Regions from separate parts of the Shewanella sp. 10B genome, predicted to be linked through region 2. Evidence: predicted binding sites of a transcription regulator. Region 2 holds the regulator's gene; each other region holds the start of a gene.
What was found. Region 2 encodes NrdR, which represses ribonucleotide reductase genes. Its sites were predicted from a motif close to AAACACNANATNTNGTGTTT; they were not measured.
Positions count from the first base shown of each region.

Region 1: a site for NrdR is predicted at 2,013-2,032, ahead of nrdA (class 1a ribonucleoside-diphosphate reductase subunit alpha). Genes of this name have one in related genera too.
Region 3: a site for NrdR is predicted at 2,260-2,279, ahead of nrdD (anaerobic ribonucleoside-triphosphate reductase). Genes of this name have one in related genera too.

Region 1 is NZ_JAMDJO010000001.1:1,255,450-1,259,739, reverse strand. Features, by position in the region: gene nrdA (class 1a ribonucleoside-diphosphate reductase subunit alpha) at 1-1,859, opposite strand, end outside; gene M0415_RS05365 (HAD family hydrolase) at 2,346-3,020, opposite strand; gene ubiG (bifunctional 2-polyprenyl-6-hydroxyphenol methylase/3-demethylubiquinol 3-O-methyltransferase UbiG) at 3,022-3,732, opposite strand; gene gyrA (DNA gyrase subunit A) at 4,118-4,290, shown strand, end outside.
Region 2 is NZ_JAMDJO010000002.1:182,953-187,242, forward strand. Features, by position in the region: gene M0415_RS08300 (riboflavin synthase) at 66-722, opposite strand; gene ribD (bifunctional diaminohydroxyphosphoribosylaminopyrimidine deaminase/5-amino-6-(5-phosphoribosylamino)uracil reductase RibD) at 730-1,875, opposite strand; gene nrdR (transcriptional regulator NrdR) at 1,975-2,424, opposite strand; gene glyA (serine hydroxymethyltransferase) at 2,635-3,888, opposite strand; gene ettA (energy-dependent translational throttle protein EttA) at 4,079-4,290, shown strand, end outside.
Region 3 is NZ_JAMDJO010000001.1:657,296-661,585, forward strand. Features, by position in the region: gene rssA (patatin-like phospholipase RssA) at 165-1,112, shown strand; gene M0415_RS02740 (hypothetical protein) at 1,277-1,972, shown strand; gene nrdD (anaerobic ribonucleoside-triphosphate reductase) at 2,310-4,290, shown strand, end outside.

The sequences.
Region 1 (4,290 bases), on a different contig from region 2:
ATCAGCGCAGACAGGGTCGAGTTACGTAAACCGTGCTGTTTGATGTCTTGCCGCAGTGTTTCCCAGTCTAAATGCAATGGTTCGCTGCAAATCTTATCTAAATCACGTTTGTAGGTATCAATAGGTAAAATACCTTGGGCGTAAGTGGTCTCATTAAATAATGGGCACGCACCTTTTTCCTTCGCCAGATTCATTGACGCCTTGAGCAGATAGAACTGAATCGCTTCAAAGGTCTTGTGAGTCAGGTTGTTCGCGCTACCATCGGAGTACTTCATGCCATTCTTCGCTAAGTAGTTAGCGAAGTTGATAACACCAATACCTAAAGTACGACGGTTCATCGATGAAATTTCGGCCGCTTTGATTGGATAATCTTGGTAATCCAGTAGGTTATCCAGTGCACGTACTGCTAAATCGGCTAATGGCTCAAGCTCGGCTAAGTTTTTGATCGCACCTAAGTTTAACGCCGACAGTGTACACAGCGCGATTTCACCGTTTGGATCGTCAATGTTGTTCAATGGCTTGGTCGGCAGCGCGATTTCAAGACAAAGGTTAGATTGTCTGATCGGAGCAACTTTCGAGTCGAATGGACTGTGAGTATTACAGTGGTCGACGTTTTGGATGTAGATACGGCCCGTTGAAGCACGCTCTTGCATCATCAATGAGAACAGTTCAACTGCTTTCAATGTCTTCTTACGAATGCTGCTGTCTTGCTCATATTGCAGGTACAGACGTTCGAATTCGTCTTGATCTTCGAAGAAGGCATCGTAAAGACCTGGTACGTCCGATGGGCTGAACAGGCTAATGTTTTCGCCTTTGATCAGACGTTGGTACATCAGCTTGTTGAGCTGCACGCCGTAGTCTAAGTGGCGAATACGGTTATCTTCAACACCGCGGTTGTTTTTCAGTACCAGCAGCGATTCTACTTCTAAGTGCCAAATGGGGTAGAAGAGGGTCGCTGCACCACCACGAACGCCGCCTTGCGAGCAAGACTTCACCGCCGTTTGGAAATACTTGTAGAAAGGCAAGCAACCGGTGTGGAAGGCTTCGCCGCCACGGATTGGGCTACCTAATGCACGGATACGACCGGCATTGATACCAATACCCGCGCGTTGGCTGACATACTTCACGATAGAAGAGGCGGTCGCGTTGATAGAATCTAAGCTGTCACCACATTCAATCAGTACACATGAACTGAATTGACGTGTTGGTGTGCGCACCCCCGCCATGATTGGCGTGGGCAGAGAAATCTTAAAGGTCGATACCGCGTCGTAAAAATCTTTAACGTATTGCAGGCGCGTTTCTTTTGGATAACGGGCAAACAAACAGGCTGCCACCAGAATATAGAGGAACTGGGCGCTCTCGTAGATCTCGTGGGTCACACGGTTTTGTACCAGATACTTACCTTCGAGCTGTTTTACCGCCGCGTAGGAGAAGTTCATATCGCGCCAATGGTCGATATAGCTGTCCATGATATCGAGTTCTTCGCGGGTGTAATCCTGCAGAATATGCATATCATACTTGCCTAGCTCGACCAGTTTAGTCACATGGTCGTATAACTTTGGCGGCTCGAACTGACCAAAGGCCTTCTTACGTAAATGGAATACGGCTAAGCGCGCAGCCAGAAACTGATAATCCGGAGATTCTGGGGAAATTAAATCCGCCGCAGATTTGATGATCGTTTCGTGGATAGCTTCGGTTGGGATCCCGTCGAAAAACTGTAAATGCGTGCGAAGTTCAACTTCAGAAACAGAAACGTTTTTTAATCCCTTGGCTGCCCAAGTAATTACGCGGTGTATTTTGTCGAGATCGATTGTCTCACGTGCACCACAGCGTTTTGTGACTGTCATATTGCTATTCATTGAAGAGAGGCCTTGGTTCTGATATCTGTTCAGGTGAACTAAGTCACCGTACGTTTCCTTGTAAAACAATCAACCTGAAAACCCTTAATACTGCTGACTATGCAGGAGATAGTCGATTTAACGGGGAACTTCTAGTGTGTCTGATTGCTACCTATACACAAGATATGGTGTTTTAAATAATCTGAGATACAAGATAGTGAGGTTTGACGCTATTTGCAAGTCTCAATTCAGGGGGTATCTTGTGGATATCTTGAGGATAAAGAAAAGCGTTAGTGATGACTAACCCTGAAGCTCAAATTGAGATTAGCGTGCGAAATTGATGACGTTTTTTTGCGCAAATTTCACTGTGTGATCGATCGCTAAAATAAGCAGCGATCGCGATCGCAAGGATTGACCCTTAACCTAAATTGCATTACCAGCGAAGAGCGCATAATTTCGCCGTTAATCGGATTCGGTTGGGCCGTTAACCTTAGTAATCCGTTACTGCTATTTTGCGAATGCTTGGCTTAAGGCCGAATGTAAACTCGATGGTGAGTTAAACTGCGCATAGGCAGGCCATGCATCGGGTGTATCGGCCTCACCTAAATATCCCCACAACGCCACACCGCCAAGCATGCCCGCCGCTTGGGCCGCGAGTAAATCCCGCTCGGCATCACCTAAATAGAGGATTTGCTGTGGATGGCACTGCAGCTGCTGTGCGCCCAATAGCATAGGTGCAGTATGTGGCTTAGGGTAACGGGTCGAATCGCCACTGATCATCACTGGCATACGCGAGCTGAGCTTAAGCTTATGTAATAGAGGGCGTGTAAAGCGGGCGGGTTTATTCGTGATCACCCCAAACGGTACATGGCATAACTCGAGCCAATCGAGCAGGGGAGCGATACCATCAAACAACTGGCAATGGTCTCCATTGATCCTTTGATAGTGTGCGAGGAGTCCTTGTTGTACTTGAGTGCGCAGTGCGTCATCCGCGCCGGGAATCGCCGCATCGACTAAGGCAAAGCTGCCATGGGAGGCGGCGCTACGCATGTTTGCTAAAGGTTTTGCCGCGATACCGACATCAGACAAACTGAGGTTAAGGGCCTGAACCAGATCCGGCGCGGTATCGGCAAGGGTGCCGTCAAGGTCGAATAAGACCCCTTTAACCTCAGCTAAGCTCATCTTAATCTACCTTTTGCGTCGCAATCATATAGTTAACATCGACCTTTGGGGTGTACTTAAAGATCCCTGTTAGCGGGTTATAGGTGATCCCAAGTGCATCTTTACAGAGAAGATCGGTATTATCGACTAAGGCCATGAGTTCCGATGGCTTGATGAACTTATTATGGTCATGGGTGCCAATTGGTAACATCTTTAATAGGTACTCGGCGCCGATAATGGTTTCAACGAAAGACTTCATATTACGGTTGATGGTTGAGAAAAACACAAAACCGCCGGGTTTAACCATATCGCAGCAGGCTTGAATGACCGATTGCGGATCTGGCACATGCTCGAGCATCTCCATACAAGTCACCACATCGTAGTATTCGCGGTGATCTTCTCGATGGGACTCGGCAGTGTTTTTGACATAGTTGATGCTCACGCCAGTTTCCAGTGCATGTAAACGCGCGACTTCTAATGGTTCTTCACCCATATCGAGGCCGTCAACGACCGCGCCGATGCGCGCCATGCTTTCGGATAAAATGCCGCCGCCGCAGCCGACGTCCAGCACTTTCTTACCAAAAATCCCGCCCGCCGTTTGATCGATATAGTTAAGGCGCAGGGGATTTAATAGATGCAGCGGCTTAAACTCGCCGTTGAGATCCCACCAGGTTTCGGCCATACGTTCAAACTTTGCGATTTCCTGCGGGTCTACGTTGGTATTCTGTTGCATGCTATTACCTATAGCGGCTGTCATTGTGCGGCTATTATAACGACAATGGGGGATAAACACAGTATTGGCTGATCCTAAGTCTTTGTGGTTGAGTGAAATTTCAGCAATTATCATTAATTCTTAAACACTTTGTGAAGCAGAGCGGATTTTCTGCTCGGATATTAATCAAGTCTTGCCCTCAATTTCACCATTAACGACGGATTTTATTGAGTTTAATAGGCCAAATTGACAGTGTTTTCATCTATTAAGCCACATCCTTCGCAATTCACGTAGGATAGGTCTGGCGACATTAAATAACTGTGTTAGAATGCCAAATCACGTTTTTGGGCCGCTCAATGATACGGATTATACGTTGTCGGCTAATTTTCAGGGGAACGAGCAGTTTATGACTGATCTGGCATCATCTATTTCGCCAATTAATATCGAAGACGAACTAAAGAATTCGTACCTTGATTACGCCATGAGCGTCATCGTGGGACGTGCATTACCAGACGTGCGTGATGGCCTTAAGCCTGTGCATCGCCGCGTGCTGTTTGCCATGAGTGAATTGAAGAACGA
Region 2 (4,290 bases):
TAGGACCTTTATGATTTTACTGTTGTTATGAAATTCTATACCTAAGTGAGCTAAGTGCCAGTGCCCTAACGCACAAAGCCAGCACGGGCTAACATTTCCATAGTCACCCCACCGCCTTGGGTTTCTTTAGTATCAAAGCGCATTAAACGCTCTAAATAGCGGGCGATTAAATCCACTTCAATATTCACCTTATCGCCAGCTTTCAAATCCACCAACGTGGTTTCACCCGCGGTATGGGGCACTATGGTTAATCGGAAACGGTGTCCATCGACTTCGTTTACCGTCAGACTCACGCCATCGATGGTGATAGAACCTTTATGGGCAATATAGCGAGCCAGCTCCGCAGGCGCCGCTAACCAAAATTCGATTGCTTGCCCACGAGCAAGACGCTGCTCTACGGTGGCAATGCCATCCACATGGCCGCTGACCATATGTCCGCCGAGGCGAGTTGTCGGGGTAACGGCTTTTTCAAGATTAACCTTAGTGCCGACTTTATAGTTAGCAAAGCCTGTGAGACTGACTGTTTCAGCCGACACATCCGCCACATAGCCATCGGCTAATTGCTGAACCACAGTCAAACACACACCATTGGTGGCGATACTGTCGCCTAAACGCACATCGCTTAAATCCAGTTTGCCACTGGCAACCGTCAAACGAATATCATCGCCTTTACGTTCAAGCTTTCGCAGCGTGCCAACGGCCTCAATAATCCCAGTAAACATGGTTAACTCACTTATTCGCTAAAGATGGATTGGACGTGAGCCTCAAGGTGAAACGCGTATCCGCGCCTACTTTACGCTCATCGACCAGTTTGATGGTCGGAATATCGGCCATCATTTGATAATCGGGTAATTCGAGTAGATTACGTCCCTGTGCGCCAAGGATTTTCATCGCTTGATACAGCACTAACTCATCGGCTAATCCCGCACCGATAAAGGCGCCGGCTAAGGTCGCGCCCGCTTCGATAAGCACCTGATTACAGCTTTTGCCTAAATAGCTTAAGAGTGCTGGCAGCGAGATTCGACCATCAATCGCCGGTAATTGAAGACAAGTCACATGGGCAGGCAACTGCGCCACAAAGGCTGGCGAGTAAGGCACTGTTGAAACTAATAACATCGGCGATTCAATCGCAAGCAAGGCTGCCGTAATCGGCATCCGGCAACGACTGTCTAATATCACCCGCAGCGGTTGTAAAATCTGCGCTTCACTCAATTGCGAGCTCAGACTGCCAAGCTCTGAGTAACGCACATTAAGCGAAGGGTCATCGGCTAGCACAGTGTCAATCCCTGTCACTAGCGCGCAGGCGCGTAAACGTAAGCGCTGCACATCGCGGCGAGCTTCGGGGCCTGTGATCCATTTGGACACACCGTTTGATAAGGCGGTTTTACCATCGAGGCTCGCGGCAAGCTTTACCGTCACCCAAGGTAGGCCTGATTCCATGCGCTTCATAAAACCAAGATTTAAAGCGTAAGCTTCGTCGCGGTGCAAACCTACATCCACTTGAATGCCCGCATCGCGCAGCATTTGAATACCACGGCCACCGACCTGAGGATTGGGATCTTCAACCGCCACCACCACTCGTTTTACACCTATGTTGATCAACGCCAAGGCACACGGCGGTGTGCGGCCATAATGGCTGCAAGGTTCTAAGGTGACATAGGCGGTCGCGCCACGGGCAAGCTCGCCAGCCATGCGCAGTGCATGCACCTCGGCGTGGGGCTCACCGGCTTTTTGATGATAACCTTCACCGACAATCTGACTATCTTTTACGATAACGCAGCCCACACTAGGATTGGGGCGAGTGGTATAAAATCCTTTGCGAGCCAGTTGTATGGCTCGGCTCATCATCTGGTTATCGAGTTCTGACCAATTCATATAAACCCTATGAAATCTTGAGAAAGCGTACCCGAATGCGGGGCATAACGAGGCGCTAACCTAAGCACTAACCTAAGCACTAACTTAAGATAACCCACATTACTTTTGCAGTTTCGCAATCGCCTCCCCAAATTCGGAGACGTCTTCAAAGGCGCGATAAACCGAGGCAAAACGAATATAGGCAACCTTATCTAGGCTCATTAACTGTTCCATCATCAAGTTACCTATCATCTCGGATGGCACTTCGCGCTCGCCGGTAGCCCGCAGCGTTGACTTGATTTTACTTAAGGCCTGCTCGATTTCATCCATGGACACGGGGCGCTTTTCGACCGCGCGTAACATACCTGCTTGCAGCTTTTCTTCATCGAAGGGTTGGCGCGTGCCATCGCGTTTAATCACCCGTGGCATGACTAATTCAGCCCCTTCGAAGGTAGTAAATCTTTCGTGGCATTCGGTGCATTCTCGGCGACGACGCACTTGATGGCCTTCCGCCACTAATCGGGAATCGATTACTTTAGTATCTGTCGCGCTGCAAAATGGACAATGCATTGAGCCTCCTGCCGTGAATGGAATAAAGCCTATGGCTTTCGCTGTTTCTCGCTTAAACCGAGCGGGTTTAAGTCTAAGATTTTAGCAATAAAAATGGCCGCTTAATGCGGCCATGGGATTTTATCCTATTTATCGGCTGAGGTTAACCACCTGAGAGTAACACCCTAAACAGTTGTGAACTCAGCCTTCATATTCAGATAAATTAACGAATTAACCGTAAACAGGGAAACGGGCGCACAGTGCCAATACTTGGCCTTTTACGCGCTCGATAACCGCAGGGTTGTGGGCATCGTCGAGGATGTCACAGATCCAACCGGTTAACTCTTTCGCTTCAGCTTCTTTAAAGCCACGACGAGTGATCGCAGGCGTACCGATACGCACACCAGAGGTCACGAAAGGTGAACGAGGATCGTTTGGCACAGAGTTTTTGTTTACTGTGATGTTCGCGCTACCTAAAGCAGCATCAGCTTCTTTACCCGTCAGGTCGCGACCGATTAGGTCCACCAGCATTAAGTGGTTGTCAGTACCGCCAGAAACGATCTTGTAACCGCGCTCTAAGAACACTTCAACCATGGCTTTAGCGTTCTTAACCACTTGTTGTTGGTAAGCTTTGAACTCTGGCTCTAAAGCTTCTTTGAAGGCAACCGCTTTACCCGCGATAACGTGCATCAAAGGACCACCTTGACCGCCTGGGAATACCGCAGAGTTCAGCTTTTTGTATAGCTCTTCATCATCGGCAGCAGACAGAATGATACCGCCACGAGGACCGGCTAAGGTCTTGTGAGTGGTTGACGTCACAACGTGCGCGTGTGGCACTGGGTTTGGATACACACCAGCGGCGATAAGACCCGCAACGTGCGCCATGTCGACAAACAGGTAAGCACCGATTTTGTCTGCGATTTCGCGCATTCTTGCCCAGTCAACGATACCTGAGTAAGCAGAGAAACCACCGATCATCATCTTAGGCTTATGTTCAACCGCCAGACGTTCCATTTCGTCATAGTCGATTTTGCCTGATTCATCGATGCCGTAAGGAATGATGTTGTACAGTCTACCGGAGAAGTTTACAGGTGAACCGTGGGTCAAGTGACCACCGTGAGCGAGGTTCATACCTAAAACGGTATCGCCTGGTTTTAACAATGCCATGTAAACGGCGCTGTTTGCTTGAGAACCTGAGTGAGGTTGTACGTTTGCGTAGGTCGCACCAAACAGTTGTTTTGCACGCTCAATCGCTAAGGTTTCAACTACGTCCACATACTCACAACCACCGTAATAACGCTTGCCAGGATAACCTTCGGCGTACTTGTTGGTTAATTGTGAACCTTGCGCTTGCATCACGCGTGGACTGGTGTAGTTTTCAGAAGCAATCAGCTCAATATGCTCTTCTTGACGCAGAGTTTCGTTCTGAATTGCGTTGAACAGTTCCGGATCATAATCTGCGATATTCATATCTTTTTTCAGCATTGCTTACTCCAGCTGCCAATTCTTGTAGGTAGGGTTGCGCGGTATTCTACTCGTAACTAGCCGACAATCCCAGTCTCTGAAACATGAAAATCCTACAGTTTTACCTTGAACTCGCCTCAATGCCGAGTTGAGTTCGGCGCGCAATCGAGTAGAATTAGCCGCATCATTAGTCACTTATAGATGCAGAAAAATGGCTCAGTTTGTTTACAGCATGCTGCGGGTGGGCAAGGTTGTTCCTCCTAAGAAGCAGATCCTTAAAGACATTTCCTTAAGCTTTTTCCCCGGCGCTAAGATCGGTGTGTTAGGTCTTAACGGTTCAGGTAAATCCACCCTACTGCGCATCATGGCCGGTATCGATACCGAGATTGAGGGCGAAGCGCGTCCAATGCCGGGGCTGAAGAT
Region 3 (4,290 bases), on a different contig from region 2:
CGTCATCAGAACCGTTCCTTAGGCTCGTTAGGTAGGCTGGTTGTTCAATTGCTCTTAATGCCACCCATTACTTGAGTTAACGAATAATCAGCCATTAATCATTGACAGTGTTCAGAGCGGAACTTAGCTTATTCAAATCATTGAGTTGTTAAGGGACACATATTATGGGCAAGGGGACAAAACCCACCATTGGCATCGCGCTTGGAAGCGGAGCCGCCAAGGGTTGGGCTCACATCGGTGTACTCAATGGCCTTGCCGCCATGGGAGTCAAACCCGATAAAGTGGCCGGATGTTCAATCGGCGCGCTCGTCGGGGCGGCCTATGCCCATAATCATTTGACCGAGCTTGAGGAGTGGGTGCGCAGTTTTTCGAGCTGGGATGTCCTCGGGTTAATGGATATTCGTTGGCGTAAGGGCGGTTTGATCGGCGGCGAGAAAGTCTTCGATGTGCTGCAATCGCGCATCGGTGATATCAATATTGAAGAGCTCGAGCGACCCTTTGCAGCAATCGCGACTGACTTGTATTCTGGGCAAGAAATTTGGTTTCGCCATGGCGATTTACGCCAAGCTGTGCGCGCCTCTTGCTCAATGCCGGGGATATTAGCCCCCGTTCGTCAAGGAGATCGTTGGTTAGTCGATGGCGCTGTGGTGAACCCTGTGCCTGTGTCAGTGAGCCGCGCGATGGGCGTCGATATTGTGATTGCCGTGGATTTGCACGGGTTTCATTCGGGGCGGCTGCAGGTATTGCCCGTCAATATGACCAGCCATAAGGCGCCGAAGGAAGAAGCCGAAATGCCCGCGCGCCAAGAAACCGGCTTTATGGATTTATTTGCTCGGGGGCGGGAGTATGTCAGCAGTTTAACCGACAAGTTTTCCCTCGGCACTAAATCTAACCCTGGCATGATTGCGGTGATGTCTCAATCGATGGGGATTTTAGAGCAGCGTCATAAACGGGCGCGTTTGATGGGAGATCCGCCCGATGTCTTGGTTGTGCCCGAAGTCGCTAATATCGGCACCATGGAATTTCACCGTGCCGACGAGGCTATTGCGGCGGGGGAGGCGGCTGTCGCTAAAGTGGCGCACTTGATTGAAGCCGCGATTTGGAAAGGCTAAGTTGTGAGGATATTTAGGGCGTGTTGACGTTTCGAGATTAAATTTTGTTCGTTCTGGCAAGCACGTGATCGCGAAACGAATAATACTTTAGGCAAGTGACTGTTTGATTGGCTTATTTTTTGCTTTATCCCCATCACACAGTGTTAGATGCCGAATTATTGACGATGAATCCTCTTTTAAATGCCTTAAATCTGAACCGTAGCAGTGTTGCCGATGCCTATGGCCTGAACAGCAAGAAGACGGACACGAGTAAGACAGACACAAGTAAGACTGACGCCAGAACGGATGCCAACTCATCCACCAAGGATACGCCTAAAACTGAAGCGAAACCGAGTGATGAGATTGCCTTGTCACCCCGTGCGCTTAGGGCACAAAAAATCCAAGCCATGTCGAAGGACTTTTTTGCCGATGGCCAGTTTAGTGTGTCAGATATTCCGGCCCTAGTGTCTCGGCTGCAAAAGGACGGCATTTTGTCCGATGCACAGGTTGAACGACTGTCACAAAACGGCATTAATTTGCCGAGCCAAAAGCCGAGCAAGCAATCTCTGCAGGACTTTATCGACGACGAGTTAAAGTCCTTAGCGGAAAAGTCACCCAACAGTCCGATGATCAACACCTTAGTCGATGCTAAGAATGTATTGTCGAATATGGATGATGCGCAATCCCCTGTGCTGGCACAAAAAGCCATCAAGGTATTTGGCCAGTTAACCGATTATCTAAATAGCAATCCAACAATGAGCGATAACCAAAAGCAGTTATGGCAGGGGCTTAAATCGACCATGCAAGTGGCTTCCTCTATGGGGATGCAGCAATCGGCATCGGGGCAACTGAGTAGTTATCTTGCTTTAGCCAAGCGTTAACCCTGTCTGAGTGCAAACCTAAGCTAAGGGCAAACGCCGAGCTACGGACTTCTTTTATTCCAAGGACTTTGGCTTTCGGGTCAAGGTCCTTTGTCGTGATTAGCGTGCATTTTTAGCGTCCGCTATCCTGCTTTATGGCCAAGGTCAAGGCTTAATACTGAGATCATTGGGCTTGGCTACAGTTCTTCTTTGTTCTTTTTATCCATCCGATAAATCATGATCTGGATCATGGAATTTTAGGTGTTAATGCCGCTTAATTGCCTAGATATTGTGTTTGTTGATTATCTGAACACTATATGTAGTGTTAATTTTAATCGGAATGGAGAGGAACTGAACAATGCCAGTCGTGATCAAGCGGGATGGTTGCCGCACACCTTTTGATGAAACAAGGATAAGAGATGCAGTGATAGCGGCTGCAAACTCGGTTGGGATAGAGGATGCTGACTATGCCGCGGCGGTTGCCGCCTGTGTGAGGGAGCGAGTGGCGAATCTGGCAGAAGTCGAGATCCACCATTTACAGGATGCGGTTGAAAATCTCTTGATGGAAGGCCCTTACAAATCCTTGGCCCGGGTCTATATCGAGTACCGCCATGACAGAGATATTTGCCGCGATGCCACCAGTAAACTCAATCTCGAAATCCGTGGTTTAGTCGAGCAGAGCAATGCCGCGCTGTTAAATGAAAACGCTAATAAAGACTCTAAAGTGATCCCAACCCAGCGGGATTTACTCGCGGGTATCGTCGCGAAACATTACGCCAAGAGCCATATTCTGCCTAAGGATGTGGTGGCCGCCCATGAACTTGGTGAAATCCATTACCACGATCTCGATTATTCGCCGTTTTTCCCGATGTTTAACTGCATGTTGATTGATTTGGCGGGCATGTTGACCCACGGTTTTAAGATGGGCAACGCCGAAATTGAGACCCCAAAATCCATCTCCACCGCTACGGCGGTAACGGCGCAGATTATTGCCCAAGTGGCGAGCCATATTTATGGCGGCACCACGATTAACCGTATCGATGAAGTGCTCGCGCCTTTTGTGGCGAAGAGCTATGACAAACACTATCAAGTGGCGCTCAACTGGCAGATTAAAGATGCCAAGGCCTATGCGACGGCACTTACCGAAAAAGAATGTCATGATGCTTTCCAATCCCTTGAATATGAAGTGAATACCTTACATACCGCCAATGGACAAACGCCCTTTGTGACCTTTGGTTTTGGTCTTGGTACTTCGTGGGAATCGCGTTTAATTCAGCAATCCATGCTGAAAGTACGAATGACGGGCCTAGGTAAAAATCGTAAGACTGCTGTGTTCCCTAAACTGGTGTTTGCGATTCGTGATGGCATTAACCACAAGGCCGGTGATTGCAACTACGATGTCAAACAAATGGCCCTAAAATGCGCCAGCATGCGCATGTATCCGGATATTTTGAACTACGAGCAAGTGGAAAAGGTCACGGGATCATTTAAAACCCCAATGGGCTGTCGCAGCTTTTTAGGCTCCTATAAAGAAAATGGCGAACTGGTCCATGAAGGGCGCAATAACCTTGGGGTGGTGAGCTTAAACTTGCCCCGTGTAGCCCTAGAGGCCAATGGCGATGAAGCTGAATTCTATCGCATTTTAGATGAGCGTTTACTGCTCGCCCGCCGCGCATTAGACACCCGCATCGAACGCTTAAATGGCGTTAAAGCCAGAGTTGCGCCGATTCTGTATATGGAAGGCGCCTGTGGTGTGCGCCTGCGCGCCGATGATGATATCGCCCAAATCTTTAAAAATGGTCGGGCATCGATTTCATTAGGCTATATCGGTTTACATGAAACCATCAATGCGCTCTATGGCACTGAAACCCATGTGTTTGATGATGCCAAGCTGCGTGAAAAAGCGGTGGCGATTGTCGCACACCTTAAAGCGGCTACCGATGCATGGAAGGCCGAAACCGGTTATGGCTTTAGTCTTTATAGCACCCCGAGTGAGAGCCTCTGCAGCCGTTTCTGCAAACTCGATGCGCGCCAATTCGGCGTGGTTGCGGGCGTAACCGATAAAGGTTATTACACCAATAGCTTCCACTTGGATGTGGAAAAGCGGGTGAATCCCTACGATAAAATTGATTTTGAGCAGCCATATCCTGCTATTGCCAATGGTGGCTTTATTTGCTACGGCGAATACCCCAATATGCAGCACAATATCGAAGCGCTCGAAAATGTGTGGGATTACAGCTATAGCCGCGTGCCTTACTACGGCACTAACACGCCGATTGATGAATGCTACGACTGCGGTTTTACCGGTGAGTTTAGTTGTACCAGTAAAGGCTTTACTT